3 regions of the Citrobacter freundii ATCC 8090 genome follow, and region 1 is predicted to be linked to each of the others. Evidence: riboswitches for the same ligand, from Rfam matches in the RefSeq annotation. Region 1 holds a riboswitch; each other region holds the start of a gene.
The links. Region 1 has a riboswitch for cobalamin ahead of G4551_RS14740 (cobyrinate a,c-diamide synthase). Riboswitches for the same ligand answer to the same signal wherever they lie in the genome.

Region 1 (5,283 bases):
CATGTGATAAAGCATGGCGTTGACGATAGCGGCAGCGACATTACTCCCCCCTTTACGGCCTAACGCGGCAATGGCGGGCAACTTGCTTTGGGTCAATGCATCTTTCGACTCTTCTGCACCAACGAATCCGACCGGTACGCCAACCACACCGCTGACAGCGACATCATGCTCAAGCAGGCGAAACAGCGCTGTTGGCGCGTTGCCAAAGACAAACAGCTTTTCCCCCTCTTCCTTCACCGCAATGTCGACAGCAGCCATGGACCGGGTAATCCCCTGCTCTTTTGCCGTACGCACAACTCTCGGGTCACTGATGTAACAGCGGCATTCACCGCCGAATTTTGCCAGCAGCGTTTTATTGATCCCGGAAAGCGCCATCGTGGTGTCGGTATAAATCACGCTCGAACGGCTAAGCGCCGCACAAAACTGCTCCAGCACATCACTGGAAAACCACAGAATGTCCAGCCAGTCGAAATCTGCCGTCGTGTGAATGACCCGCTTGATAATGGCTTCATGTAACGGACTGGCAAACTGATAGTCCGGACGGGTTTCACGGATGATCTCGCCAATAATGTCGAAACTTTTGGCTTCAATCGCCTGGGGTTGCTGGATATATTGCATTATGTTGTCCTCAGGCTACACCGGCCCACAGCCACCGCAGCGCAATAAACAGCGCCAGTGCCAGCGTCGATGCCACCCACATCAGTCGAATCGTATGGGAAATGTCGTCTACCGAAATGTCGCGTTGCGCATCACCGATCCACGGTTTCTCAACGCGCTCGCCAAAGTAGTCATTAGGACCACCCAGACGAATGCCTAATGCCCCGGCTACGGATGCCTCTGACCACGCACAGTTTGGGCTGCTGTGGTTGTAGCGATCGCGCCAGCCAATCTGTAAAGCTCGCGAGCCGTCTTTACGGCATAAAAATGCCGCCACGCCCAGCAGCAGCCAGCTCAGTCTTGCAGGAATAAAGTTCGCGACATCGTCCAGACGCGCGCTGACCATACCGATAGCGCGGTATTTTTCATGTTTGTAGCCCACCATGGAGTCAAGGGTGTTTACCGCTTTGTAGGCCATCGCCAGGGGCGCACCGCCGAGAAGGAGAAAAAACAGCGGCGCGATAATGCCGTCTACGGTGTTTTCAGCCACGGTTTCCACCACCGCACGATTGATCTGTTGCGGTTGCAGTTGCGAGGTATCACGCCCCACTATCCACGACAGTTTTTCCCGACTCGCAGCAAGGTCACCGGCCCGTAGAGGACGTTCGACATCCTGTGCGGCATTCGCCAGGCATCGCCCGGCCAGCACGGTAAAGATCATCCATACCTCTACCACCCAACCCAACCAGGGGTGAACAGATTTTGCCAGTACCAGCACGCCCCAGGACGCAGCCCAGGTCAGACCAACCACCACAATCCACATCACCGCGCCACCAATGCGCAGCGCTCGGTCGCTATGACAATAACGCCGAATAATTCGCTGCACGGCAGAAATCAGATTGCCAATCCAGCGCACCGGATGCGGCCAGTTCTGCGGATCACCGATGATAAAATCAAGCAGCCAGGCAACACACCACGCAAGGATCGTCATAGCGCGCTCCTCGCGGCTGTCAGCCAGTGGCTAAGCATCTGCGGACGTTGAGCAAAATGAACGTGTAAATAGCTGGCAAAGGTGTTTCCAACCTGCCAGCCGCCGGACCAGGCTTGCAGCGTTTTACCATCGCGCACTTTGCGACAGTTCATCACCGCTGGCGTTTCAGGGGTAAAATCGGAATAGTGGAATTCATGCCCGCGCAGCACTTCCCCTTCTGCTGCTAACAATGTTTGCTGCGCGGCCTGCGCTTCGCAGTAGCCAAATCGGGTCAGACGTTTTCCCATTTTGCTGTGGCCGGGAATGATATCCGCCATCAGCCAGGTATCGCCGTTACTGTCCTCAAGCGAACTGCCGAGATACATCAGCCCCCCACACTCTGCGTAAATCGCGACGCCACGTTGATGTGCCGCTCGCAGTTGCTTCAGCATCGAGACATTGCGAGCCAGCGCCGCAGCATGTAGCTCAGGATATCCACCACCTAACCAGATCATCTGACAGTCGGGTAAGCAGGTGTCGTGCAACGGGCTAAAACGAACAATATTAAGCCCCGTACGTTCCAGCAGCGTAATGTTGTCCGGGTAGTAGAAGTTGAAGGCTTCGTCATCGGCAATTGCAAGCGTTAGCCCTGCTCCGGCATCTGCGGCAGGCAGCGCGGGCCATTCGGCAGCAGGAAGATTGGTTGACTGGCTTAATGTCAGCAGTGCGTCAATATCAAGGGTTTGCTCCAGCGTCGCGGCAAACTCCTGCCACGGTTGCTGATTGATAACCGACTCACGTGCGGTGACTAAACCCAAATGTCGTTCGGGAAGGGCAACACCATCCATACGGGGTACGTAACCTAAGACGGGTACATCGCAGTAACGTTCGATTGCGACTTTCAGTAACTGGTAATGCGTTTCGCTGTTAACTCGATTAACAATAACGCCGGCGATGTTCAGAGTGGGATCAAAATGCTGAAAACCCATTACTGTTGCGGCGATTGAGGTGGAAACGGCTTTGCCATCAACCAGTAAGATGACCGGACAGCCTAACTGTTTAGCCATCGCGGCGGTGCTGCAGTAGTTTGGGTCGGTACCATAGCCGTCATACAACCCCATCACACCTTCAATAACGGCGATATCTGCATGTCGCATCTGCTCGTTGAATAGAGCGTTCAGCGTGGGGACGGGAAGCATAAAGCTATCAAGATTGCGGGAAGCGGTACCGCATACCGCTGTATGCCAGCCGGTATCAAGGTAATCAGGACCCACTTTGCAAGGCTGGACGCGCAAACCGCGTTTTTTCAACAAGCTCAACAAGCCCAGCGTCACCGTGGTTTTACCACAGCCGCTTCCGGTACCTGCAAGAACAAATGCGTGAAAATTGGCCGCCATACCCTGATCCTGTTCAGGGTGGTAGGGGTGTAGAGATACCCAGTCTCTCGACTGTATGCATCTGAACCACCCACTTCCCACCGAAGTTGTTGGTAGTCACTGACAGGCAGGTCTTCTGGCTTAGCGTCATCCTCACCCGTCCTTCCCAATCTTGCGATCAGTGGTCCATACGGGGTCGTCAGCATCACAGCAGCGGGGGCTGCGGGGGATTCTCACCCCCTTCCCTACCACAAATGTGGCAAACCTGTCAGTTCAAGAGCCTGGTTAATTAAGCTCTCTGTTATGAGGTAAATTCACGACCTCATGACAATAATTCAGTTTAATATCTTTCCGAATTCATTCAGCCAATTTCCTGGCCTTTTCCCACATATTCATACGTTCACTTTTTGAATGAAAGTATCAGCTAAGAATAAAGAAAGTCATTCACACAGACACTGTATCTCATCACAAAAATAAAAACTGGTGCAGTTTATCCCTCTAATACCATTATTTTGTTGCGCTATGACAATTTATTGGCAGCTGTCATTATTTTTCATTTTATAATGACGGGCATAGCACCACATATCAAAAATCGGCAATAGCAAAATATTGCTATTTAAGCGGACTCTCCGCGTGAAATGACATTAATTTGCTGGCGAAATGCCTGCGGCGTAACCTGATACGTTTGACGGAACACTTTGCAAAAATAGCTGGTTTGCGAAAAGCCTAAATTACGCGCAATGCTGGCTATGCTCCAGTCACTGTGGCAAAGCAACTCTTTGGCACTTGCCATTCTCTGTTGGTTTACCCATGCGTTAAAACCGATACCCTGATATTTTTTGAACAATTTACTGAAATAGTACGGGCTAAGGAAAACATGAGAGGCAACATCTTCCAGACGCAACTCGTCTGATAAATGTGCATCAATGTAGCGCAGGGCTTTTTTCATTTTACTGTCATGGGGGTTGGTACTGCGGTTAGCGCGTACCGGCTCTGACTGCTGCGGGTTATCTTTGATAACAACAAAATTGAGTTGTTTCTTAAGGCAATTTTCGACGATGAGCTTGAGTAAATCCGCTGAGGCAATGACTCGAGAATAGTCCATCTCAGGAACATTACGGAACTCGTTGACCAGCTCTGGATCGGCTTGCCAGCGGTCATCGACGTTGAGAATATCAACGAGGCCTACATCGTTACTTAAGCGTACTTGTCCACAAAGCACAAACCCTACCAGGTGTCCCGCGATGACCAGCGGAATTGAGAAATCGGTAAGCCCGGCATGGCAGCGATAAATGCAGGGTTGATCGGACTTAGAGGCTTCCAACCCTCCACAGCGGTCGCTCATACGACAACGCGTACTATGCTGAGGATGCTGGCGCATCAACTGGCAAAAAGGAGTGAAATTAAAAAGCTCAGAAATTTCATCACCGTGAATATTGACAACCACAACAGCCAGACTGGTGGCCTGTGCAAAATCCTGTGCGATTTTATTAATGAGTTCTGAGTTCAGGGCACTCGCAGAAATCATGATAAAACCTCTCAGTTAATTTATTGTTATAAATAAAACATATTATTCACACATTCATTTTCATCTCGCGATCCAGCGCTCTGATGAAAGTCAGCATTGAACATAACAAAAGTCTCCCATTCTTGGGAGACTTTTTAAGCCGTTCAGGAAACCGGATCACGAAAACAGTTTTTACCTTTCAATAATAAACATCTTTCATGAAGCTAGCTCTCGTTTTCCTCCAACTTACACGAATTACACGGTAAATTTTTGCCAATAAAATAACGATAAATTGCTGCGCCCGCACAGGCGCCGATGATGGGAGCCACAATCGGCACGAAGAAATAAGGGATATCGCGCCCGCCGGTCATCGCAACATCACCCCACCCGGCCATCCAGGCAAACAATTTAGGACCAAAATCACGTGCCGGGTTCATCGCAAAGCCGGTAAGTGGGCCGGTTGATGCGCCGATAACAGCAACCAGAATACCAATCAACAGTGGTGCCAGAGGGCCTTTGGGAACGCCGTTACCGTCGTCCGTTAGCGCCATAATCATCCCCATCAGAATGGAGGTAATCACCACTTCGACCAGTGCGGCCTGCCAGACACTCAGTGCGGCGGCAGGATACGTGCTAAAAATACTGGCAAGTTGCAGGCTTTCCAGACTGCCGCGTACCATTTGGTGGGCTGATTCATACTCAATAAATAAACTGCCGTACAACAAATAGGCCAGCATAGCGCCACCAAAGGCACCCGCTATCTGAGCGACAGAATAAGGCAGTACTTTACGGCCAGGAAAACAGGCAAACAACCAAAGTGCGATGGTAATAGC
Region 2 (5,283 bases), 1.2 Mb from region 1:
TTGAAATTGAAGTTGCGGTGTTCCTGGAAGAAACGCTTACTGAGCATAGCCGCACTATCAGTTACAACCTGCCGGTCTACAACGCATTCGGCATGGTAGAACGTGAAATTCCCAAAACACTGAACGTGAAAATTCCGGCTGGCGTCGGTAACGGCCAGCGTATCCGTCTGAAAGGTCAGGGTACGCCCGGCGAAAACGGTGGGCCGAACGGTGATTTGTGGCTGGTGATTCATATTGCGCCGCATCCGCTGTTCGATATCGTTAATCAGGATCTGGAAGTTGTCGTTCCTCTGGCGCCGTGGGAAGCTGCGCTGGGTGCGAAAGTAACCGTTCCGACGCTGAAAGAGAGCATCCTGCTGACCATTCCTGCAGGCAGCCAGGCCGGTCAGCGGTTACGCATTAAAGGCAAGGGTCTGGTAAGTAAAAAACATACCGGCGATTTGTATGCGGTGATCAAGATCGTCATGCCACCGAAACCTGACGACACCAGTGCCGCCCTGTGGCAACAACTGGCGGATGCACAAAAGACCTTTGATCCGCGCAAAGAGTGGGGGAAAGCATAATGGCTAACGTTACCGTCACTTTTACCATTACCGAATTTTGTCTGTACACCGGTGTGTCAGAAGAAGAACTGCATGAGGTTGTCGGCTTAGGGGTGATAGAACCCCATGAAGACGAGACGTTTGACGATCATGCGCTGACCGTAATGCGTCGCGCGATGCGCCTGCGTCAGGAGCTGGAACTTGACTGGCCAGGGATTGCCGTTGCATTGACGTTGCTGGAAGAGAACGCTCAGTTACGTCAGGAAAATCGCCTGCTGCGCCAGCGATTGTCTCGTTTTATCAGCCATCCTTAGTGTGTCAGGGCCAGCATGGTGCTGGCCCTTTTATTGTCCGCCCCGCGCTCTTAATGACATTGCGCAATCGCTGGTGACTACCGCGTTGGCGCGAGTAGCCATAGCAGCGTCAATATTGTTTTGAAAGTGGTCTTATTGTTATTATCGTATTCCACTCTAAGCTTGGATGCCTGCCATGACCCGATTAAGGTTTAGTGAGATGACTCACGCCGATATACCTGCTGTTCAGTCGTTCCTTATTAAGCATCTTAATTTGTTCTTCAATGCCGGGAGAGTCATGCCTGCTGCTGAAGAAGATATCTTCGATCTCAAGCAGCAGTATATTTTGCAAGAAAGAAATCTATTACTTTGCGCATGGAGTGAAAAACAAGAGCTCATCGCTACACTTGCGGTATGTCAATATGATGATCGTATCACTGAGCTACGTGGGCACTATAATTTGCCTGAAACGGCAGAAATTTGTCGTTGCTACGTGGATGCGCGCTACCGCAGACAGGGAATCGGAAGCCGGTTGTTTGCTTTAGCTCAAATTTTCTGCCAGCAGCAAAAATATAAAACCTTATATCTTCATACTCATCATTTCTTGCCTGGAGGGTATCATTTTTGGTTGCGTAAAGATTTTAGCGTCGTTATGGATATGCAGGATGAATGGCAATTGGTACATATGCAGAGATCACATTATTAAATTAACCCAACGCTAATTAACTGCGTTATTGATAACGATCAATATGATTAAATTGAAAAAATAAAACCGTGTTTATAGTTTGATCAATATCAATCAATTCTCATTTAGCTTTTTATTGTTATTTTCATGTATACATCCGAGATAAAGGATTTAAGCATAACCAACTGTAAAACATAACAATTTTACCAAAGGTGTGAGGTTTTCCCTGTTTATTCATACGGTTGACCTCGTTAACAATTGCCGTTAGAGTCGCTTTTGACAGCATTTCATTACATTTTTGTATATGAATAGGAATATGGTGAGAATTATTCAATTCAATTCCATAACTGCCCCCGCAACTGTAGGCGGATGCAGAATATCCTTGTGTGGTTAATAAGCCACAGGTCACTGTAAAGCTCGTCTTTATGGGAAGGCCGATATTCTGATTACCGTGAGTCAGGAGACCTGCTGTCAACGATGTATACCATTAAGTGGACGGGATGGTCCATGGGATGAATTATTTGACGTAAGCAGTAGTGTATTTATGAATAAGATTTTGGCTAAGTAAGGCTTATTTGCATTTGTTGCATATCTTCATTCTTAAAATTCACGATTTAATGTCATCTATCTTCATGTCTCCTCCCGATATATGGAATGAAATGAGCCATGACCAGACTTTAAGATTCTGGCATCAACGGGACGATGATAATGCACGCTAATTCTACATTTTTCTCTTCTAAAAAAACGCTTCTGGCTATTGTTGGAACCACTGTACTGTTGACTTCCGGTTTTTCTAACGCGGCAAAAACCGAATATCCTCTGACGATTAAAAACTGTGGACGCGATATTACCTTTAATCAGGCACCAACGCGCGTGGCAACCGTGGGTCAGAACAGTACCGAGATTCTCTATTCACTGGGGCTGGCCGATCGCGTCGTGGGTACTTCGTTGTGGTTTGGCCCGGTACTGGATGCTTACAAAGCAGCAAATGAAAAAGTTGCCGTCATTGCGCAAAATATTCCCAGCTTTGAAGGAATTGTGGCTAAAAAACCAGATCTGGTCGCCAGCCAGTTTGAATGGCAAATCGGCCCTGCTGGCACAGTTGCCTCATACGAACAGTTTAGTGAACTGAAGGTGCCCGTTTACACCGCGCCAGCTGACTGTGCTAAGGATAACGAAGATGGGGGTGATGGTGTTCGTAAGGGCATGTTTGATATTGCTATGGTGTATCAGGAAGTCGCCGATCTGGCAAAAATTTTTGATGTTCAGGATAAAGGCGAAGCGCTGATTGCCAGCCTTAAAGCGCGTGAATCAGCAGCAAAAAATAAAATTACCGGCATGGATAAGAATGTTTCTGCCGTGTTCTGGTTCTCAAGCGCCGATTTACAGCTCGATCCTTACGTTGCCGGGAAGTTTGGCCCAGCAGCATGGATAGCCCAAACGCTGGGTGTGAAAAATGTCATTGATTCTGCTGAAGAGTGGCCAACGGTGGGCTGGGAAACCATCGCTAAAGCTAACCCTTCTGTCATTGTGCTCGGTGAGATGAGCCGCCGACGCTTCCCGGCAGATGACTGGAAGATCAAGATGGAATACCTCCAGTCCGATCCTGTCACCAAACTGATTCCTGCCGTCAAAGAAAACCATCTGCCGGCCATTGACGTACAGACAATGAATGCCGGGATCAGAACTATTGATGGGGTGGAAAAACTGGCTGACGCTCTGGTTGAATATGGCTTAGCGCATCCGCAGGCTGCTCATTAATCTACATTTTGCGCTATATCACGGCACGGTATAGCGCATCTCCGTTACTCAGGAACGCAGATAATCATGAGTGATTCTCGCAGGATGCGTCGCGCTGTTGGTCAGCTTGCGGTGAGAGTCGGTGGTCATGCCGTTTGGGTCAGTGCGCTGATGTGTTGCGTACTACTGGCGGGGATTTCCATCGGCGAAACGTTTATCCCCTGGCGGCACGTACTCAGCACGTTGGCAAATCATCTTTTCGATACCCACTATCCTGTCGATGCACTGGATGCCGGGATCGTCTGGAACTACCGCCTGACCCGAGCACTGGTCTCAGCCAGCTGCGGCGCCTGCCTGGCTGTTTCCGGCGTAGTGTTGCAGTCGTTGCTGCGCAATGCGCTCGCCGAACCTTATCTACTGGGGATTTCTGCCGGAGCATCTACCGGTGCGGTGCTGATTGCGCTCACGGGACTGGGGGCTGGCATCATCAGTATGTCTTTAGGGGCGTTCATTGGTGCGCTGACGGCATTTCTGTTCGTTGCGCTATTGGCGATGGCCGCTGGCGGTAAACAAGGCGGCGGGATTACAACCCAAATCATTCTTGCCGGGATCGCCAGTTCGCAACTGTTCAATGCGATTACGTCGCTTATCATCACCCGCTCAGCAAACGCCGAGCAAGCACGCGGAATTATGTTCTGGTTGTTAGGCAATTTGAGCGGTGTACGCTGGCCCGATGTTGTCTTAGCTATTCCTACCGCTCTGGTCGGTATTGCGCTGTGCTTCTGTTATGCCCGCCACCTTGATGCGTTCTCCTTTGGCGCTGAATCCGCGGCATCGTTGGGCATTCCGGTCAAACGTACCCGCGCAGTACTGATTGCTGCTGTCACCGGCATGACAGCGATTATGGTCTCCATTGTTGGTGCGATCGGCTTTGTCGGTCTGGTGATCCCTCATGCCGCTCGTTTGCTGGTCGGCAACCAGCATCATCGACTGCTGCCGGTTAGTGCGCTTACCGGCGCCATTTTCCTCATTGTCGCCGATGTTATTTCCCGCACGTTACTACCCGGTCAGGTACTGCCAATTGGGGTGATCACGGCTTTAGTCGGCGCGCCTGCGTTTTCAATCATTCTGATAAGAGGAAACCAGAACAAATGACGGTAAACCTCGTACAGCCACTTGTTACCTCTGCGCAAGCCGTTATTGAAGCCTGCAATCTGCGTTGGAAGGTAAAGGGTAAGACGATTGTTGATGATATTTCTCTTCGCGTAACTCCCGGCGAGTTTGTCGGTATCATCGGTCCCAACGGCTCGGGCAAAACGTCACTGATTTCACTGCTGGCCGGTTTGCTGAAGCCGACTTCCGGGCACATCACTCTGCGGCAAAAAGCGCTCCAGCACTATTCGCGGCGTCATCTTGCGCAACAGGTGGCGCTGGTCGAACAACAGGCTGAAACCAGCGAGCGGCTTACCGCTTTACAAGCCGTTTCTCTGGGACGGACCCCCTGGCTTAGCCTGCTCACCCCCTGGTCTGCCAAAGATGACGATATCGTACAAACGATGCTGGAGAAGGTCGATCTCAGTGAATTACAGCACCGCTGCTGGCATACCTTTTCCGGGGGAGAAAAACAGCGCCTGCATATCGCACGGGCGCTGGCGCAGCAGCCGCAATTGTTGCTTATGGATGAACCCACCAACCATCTCGACATTCAACATCAGATTGGCCTGCTGAGTCTGGTTAAACATGAAAAACTCACGGTGATTGCTGCTCTGCACGACCTTAATCATGCCGCGATGTTCTGCGATCGCATCATCGTAATGACCTCCGGACATATGGCGATGCAGGGTAAACCTTGCACCGTTTTTACCCACGAAAATCTCCATGCCTGGTTTGGTATCGACGCCATTGTCGAACATGAAGCGGGTAGTGAAAACTGTTTTATTCGTTATCAAAGACCTGATGAATTTTAAGGAAGAATCGATGAAATACCTCAAACAGAGTCTGAAAGTTTTGTGTTTACTCGCCC
Region 3 (5,283 bases), 1.7 Mb from region 1:
ACACATGCGGCAGCGCCGTCTGGTACATGCTATTCACTTTGAGCTGCCCACGGCTGTCGGTTTTCAGGCCAATGTTTTCCAGCGCCAGCGAATCGGTATTACCGGTACGGCCATTGGCGTACAACAGGCAGTCTGCCTTCAGTTTCTTACCGGATTTCAGGTGCATGATGACGCCGTCATCGCAGCCTTCAATCTTCTCATACTCTTCGTTGTGGCGAATGACCACACCGCTGTTCCAGAAGTGGTAAGAGAGCGAGTCGGACATCTCTTGATCGAGGAATGCCAGCAGACGATCGCGGGTGTTGATTAAATCAACTTTGACGTCCATTCCACGGAAGATCGACGCATATTCACAGCCAATGACCCCCGCGCCATAAATCAGCACATGGCGGGGTTCGTGGTGCAGGCTCAGGATAGAGTCGCTGTCGTAAACCCGTGGATGCGAAAAGTCGACATCAACAGGGCGATAAGGACGCGAACCGCAGGCAATAACAAACTTATCCGCAGTCAGCGTTTCCACCGTACCGTCGTGACATTCCAGGGCGATCGTGTGTTCATCAACAAAACGGGCATTCCCCTGCAAAATTTCGCAGTGATTGCGCTCGTAAAATCCTTGCCGCATACGCGTTTGCTGATTAATAACGTTATCAGCGTGGTTGAGAATATCGGCAAAAGAAGAACGAAGGAGTCGGGAGTGGTCGCTGTACAGTGGGTTCTGATTGAATTCAATAATGCGGCTGACGGCGTGGCGGAGGGCTTTCGACGGGATGGTGCCCCAGTGGGTACAGCCTCCGCCGACGTTATGATAGCGCTCAATCACCGCGACGCGCGCTCCTTGCTTAACCAGACCCATTGCAGCGCCTTCGCCGCCGGGACCGGAACCTATTACTATTGCATCGTAATCGTAGGAATGTGACATGGTCAGGCTTACCTGTTCTTATACATAAAAGCAACAGAATAGTAACATCGTTGTCAGGATAACCCAATTATCGTTGTGCTTTTTTGCGAAGTCGAAGCACAAACTGCGCGTAAACAATCATTCACAAAGCCATGCCAACCGCCTAATCTCTGGTATAGTGCCAGCAAGGTATGTGGAAGGATTCAGACATCGTGATGGGCGTTAGAGCGCAACAAAAAGAAAAAACCCGGCGTTCGCTGGTAGAAGCCGCATTTAGTCAACTGAGCGCTGAGCGTAGTTTTGCCAGCCTCAGTTTACGCGAAGTTGCTCGTGAAGCGGGCATTGCGCCAACCTCGTTTTATCGCCATTTCCGCGATGTGGATGAACTCGGCCTGACGATGGTGGACGAAAGCGGTCTGATGCTGCGTCAATTGATGCGCCAGGCGCGCCAGCGTATCGCGAAGGGCGGGAGTGTGATCCGCACCTCGGTCTCAACATTTATGGAGTTCATCGGCAACAATCCCAACGCCTTCCGTTTATTATTGCGCGAGCGTTCGGGGACATCCGCAGCGTTTCGTGCAGCGGTCGCACGTGAAATTCAGCACTTCATTGCGGAACTTGCGGACTATCTGGAACTCGAAAACCATATGCCTCGTGCGTTTACTGAAGCGCAAGCCGAAGCCATGGTAACCATTGTTTTCAGCGCCGGGGCAGAAGCACTGGATGTTGGCGCTGAACAGCGTCGACAGCTAGAAGAGCGGCTGGTATTGCAACTGCGCATGATCGCGAAAGGCGCATTTTATTGGTACCGCCGTGAACAAGAGAAGATGACGCACCACTCCGAGTAACGAGAAGGACAAGCAATGAAACAGTCAGGTCAAGATAAAGGTACGCTGCTGCTGGCGCTGGTTGCTGGCTTATCGATCAATGGTACATTTGCGGCGCTGTTTAGCTCCATTGTGCCATTCTCCGTATTCCCGATTATTTCGCTGGTGCTGACGGTTTATTGTCTGCATCAACGCTATCAGAACCGCACCATGCCTGTGGGATTGCCGGGCCTGGCCGCCGCCTGTTTTATTCTCGGTGTTCTGCTGTACAGCACCGTGGTACGCGCTGAATATCCGGATATTGGCTCTAACTTCTTCCCGGCGGTGCTGTCGGTGATTCTGGTGTTCTGGATCGGCTTTAAAGTGCGTAACCGTAAACAGGAAATTGTGGAGTAACAGTTGTCGCTGTAGGCCGGATAAGGCAAAGCCGCTATCCGGCAATCTGAACCGGTAGTGCTTATCCGGCCTCCGTTCAGTCTTACTTCTTCGTTAACAGTACTCCGCACTCCATATGGTGCGTATATGGGAACTGATCGAATAGCGCCAGACGTGAAACATTGTGCGTCTGGCTTAACGTTTCCAGGTTCTTACACAGCGTCTCCGGATTGCAGGAGATGTACAGAATGCGCGGATACGCCTGCACCATTTTCTCCGTTTCGCTGTCCAGACCGCTGCGCGGTGGGTCAACGAAGATAGTTTCACACTGGTAACTCTTCAGATCGATTCCCTGCAAACGGTTGAACTCGCGAACGCCGTTCATCGCCTGAGTAAACTCTTCGGCCGCCATGCGGATAATTTGTACGTTATCAATATGGTTAGCCGCGATGTTGTACTGTGCAGCAGCCACGGACGGTTTGGCGATTTCAGTGGCCAGTACGCGGTTGAAGTTTTGCGCCAGGGCTAACGAGAAATTGCCATTGCCGCAATACAGCTCCAGCAGGTCGCCTTTTGAGCCCCTGGTGACATCAATCGCCCACTCCAACATCTGAATATTCATGGCGGCGTTCGGCTGGGTGAAGCTGTTCTCAACCTGGCGGTAGATAATCTCTTTACCTGCAACCGGCAAGCGTTCGTCAATGTAGTCCTGGTCCAGCTCAATTTTGGTTTTGGTAGCCCGACCAATCAAATGCACGTTCAGGTTTTGCGCCCGCAGCGCATCTCGCAGCGCTTCGGCTTCCTTACGCCATTCATCATCCAGCTTTTTATGGTACAGCATCGAAACCACCGCCTGATCGCTCAGGGTTGTGAGGTAATCAATCTGAAACAGTTTGTGGCGCAGGACGTGGTTGTTGCGAACGCCGTCGATCATTGCCGTCATCAACGTGTTGATGAGCTCGCTGGCTGCCGGGAAGCTGTCGACGCGAATACGGTTTTTGGTCTGGCTGTCGAACATGATGTGGTACAGGTCATCACCGTCATGCCACAGGCGGAATTCGGCGCGCATACGGTAATGGCTGACCGGTGAGCGAAACACTTCCGGAGCCTGTGCATAAAATGGCGTCATTAAGCTCTGCAGACGCACTACTTTCTCAGCTAACTGGGCGTCGTACTGTTCTGTCGGCAGGTGTTCGGGGGTCATGATGCGTCCTGAAAAATAAAAGTACGCGGGGATTGTAGGGATTGCTCAACAGATGTCCAGTCATTGATGATTTCCGATAATGTGATACGCGGTCTGGACACCAGGTTGTAACAAACTGTAGCATCCGTTTTCCGGTCCTGTGAGTTAAAAGGGAATCCAGTGTAAATCTGGAGCTGACGCGCAGCGGTAAGGAAGGTAAGAGATGAGCGCACCTGGTGCAGACACTGCGGATTGCCGCGGGAAGTCATCGTCTCTTTAAGTCGCCTCCAAGCCCGAAGACCTGCCGGCTAACGTCGCATCTGGTTTTCATCATCGCGTACTATCGGTGGGACCTGCGGCATCCTTCTTAAATTGTGGATGCTTTACAATGATCAAAAAATCATTGCTGTGCACGGCGCTGTCCGTCACGGCATTTTCTGGTTGGGCACAGGACACTCGCCCGGATACTCTCGTCGTCACTGCCAACCGTTTTCAGCAGCCTCGTAGCGCAGTACTCGCTCCTATTACCGTTGTTACGCGTCAGGATATCGATCGCTGGCAATCTACCTCCGTGAATGATGTGCTTCGTCGCCTGCCTGGCGTCGATATCGCTCAATACGGTGGTATGGGACAAAACTCGTCTATCTCTATTCGCGGCACCAACGCCAGCCATGTTCTGGTGCTGATTGACGGCGTGCGCCTGAACCTGGCAGGGGTTAGCGGCGCAGCCGATCTCAGCCAGTTCCCGGTCTCGTTAGTGCAGCGTATCGAATACATTCGAGGGCCGCGTTCGGCGGTTTATGGTTCTGATGCGATTGGCGGCGTGGTGAATATCATTACCACGCGCGAAAAGCCGGGGACGGAACTGACCGCTGGCGTGGGAAGCAATGGCTACCAGAATTACGATGTCTCAACCCAACAACAGCTCGGCGAAAATACGCGCGTCACGCTGATGGGCGATTATGCCTATACCAAAGGCTTTGATGTTGTAGCATACGGCAGCACCGGCTCTCAGGCTCAGCCCGATAAAGACGGTTTTTTAAGTAAAACGCTGTATGGCGCGCTGGAACACAACTTTTCCGATACATGGAGCGGGTTTGTTCGCGGTTATGGTTATGATAACCGCACGAATTACGACTCATATTACTCTCCTGGCTCGCCGCTCCTCGATACCCGAAAACTCTACAGCCAAAGCTGGGATGCCGGACTGCGTTTTAATGGCGAGCTTATCCAGTCGCAGCTGGTTTCGAGCTATAGCCATAGCAAAGACTACAACTATGATCCGGATTATGGCCGCTATGATTCCTCGGCCACACTGGATGAGATGAAGCAATATAATGTGCAGTGGTCAAACAGCATAGTGGTTGGTCATGGTAATGTGGGCGCTGGTGTCGACTGGCAAAAGCAAACTACGGAGCCTGGCACCGGGTATGTCACGGACGGTTACGACCAGCGAAATACCGGCCTCTACTTGACGGGATTACAGCAACTGGGTGATTTCACTTTCGAAGGTGCTGCGCGCAGTGATGATAACTCCGAGTTTGGACGTCATGGCACATGGCAAACCAGCGCCGGATGGGAGTTTATTGAAGGCTATCGCTTTATTGCGTCCTACGGTACATCTTACAAAGCACCTAATCTCGGGCAGTTGCATGGTTATTACGGCAATTCGAACCTGGATCCTGAACAAAGTAAGCAATGGGAAGGGGCGTTTGAAGGCTTAACGGCGGGTGTGAACTGGCGAGTTTCAGGGTATCGTAACGATATCGATGACATGATCGATTATGACCCACATACCGAGAAATACTTTAACGAAGGTAAAGTACGCATTAAAGGCGTTGAAGCGACCGCAAACTTTGATACCGGACCGCTGGCACATACGTTGAGCTACGATTATGTCGATTCGCGCAATGCAATTACGGACAAGCCGCTCGCACGACGTTCTAAACAGCAGGTGAAATACCAGCTTGACTGGCAGGTCTATGATTTTGACTGGGGCC

Region 2: another riboswitch for cobalamin. It lies ahead of G4551_RS08730 (ABC transporter substrate-binding protein); the one in region 1 lies ahead of G4551_RS14740 (cobyrinate a,c-diamide synthase).
Region 3: another riboswitch for cobalamin. It lies ahead of btuB (TonB-dependent vitamin B12 receptor BtuB); the one in region 1 lies ahead of G4551_RS14740 (cobyrinate a,c-diamide synthase).

What each region holds. Positions count from the first base shown of each region.
Region 1 is NZ_CP049015.1:3,013,910-3,019,192, forward strand. Features, by position in the region: gene G4551_RS14730 (cobalt-precorrin-8 methylmutase) at 1-618, opposite strand, end outside; gene cbiB (adenosylcobinamide-phosphate synthase CbiB) at 629-1,588, opposite strand; gene G4551_RS14740 (cobyrinate a,c-diamide synthase) at 1,585-2,964, opposite strand; cobalamin riboswitch at 3,053-3,227, opposite strand; gene pocR (transcriptional regulator PocR) at 3,560-4,471, opposite strand; gene pduF (propanediol diffusion facilitator PduF) at 4,675-5,283, opposite strand, start outside.
Region 2 is NZ_CP049015.1:1,834,984-1,840,266, reverse strand. Features, by position in the region: gene cbpA (curved DNA-binding protein) at 1-563, shown strand, start outside; gene cbpM (chaperone modulator CbpM) at 563-856, shown strand; gene G4551_RS08735 (GNAT family N-acetyltransferase) at 1,032-1,541, shown strand; cobalamin riboswitch at 1,784-2,007, shown strand; gene G4551_RS08730 (ABC transporter substrate-binding protein) at 2,229-3,281, shown strand; gene G4551_RS08725 (FecCD family ABC transporter permease) at 3,348-4,415, shown strand; gene G4551_RS08720 (ABC transporter ATP-binding protein) at 4,412-5,227, shown strand; gene G4551_RS08715 (pseudoazurin) at 5,238-5,283, shown strand, end outside.
Region 3 is NZ_CP049015.1:4,703,795-4,709,077, reverse strand. Features, by position in the region: gene sthA (Si-specific NAD(P)(+) transhydrogenase) at 1-919, opposite strand, end outside; gene fabR (HTH-type transcriptional repressor FabR) at 1,111-1,746, shown strand; gene G4551_RS22560 (YijD family membrane protein) at 1,762-2,121, shown strand; gene trmA (tRNA (uridine(54)-C5)-methyltransferase TrmA) at 2,204-3,304, opposite strand; cobalamin riboswitch at 3,420-3,606, shown strand; gene btuB (TonB-dependent vitamin B12 receptor BtuB) at 3,672-5,283, shown strand, end outside.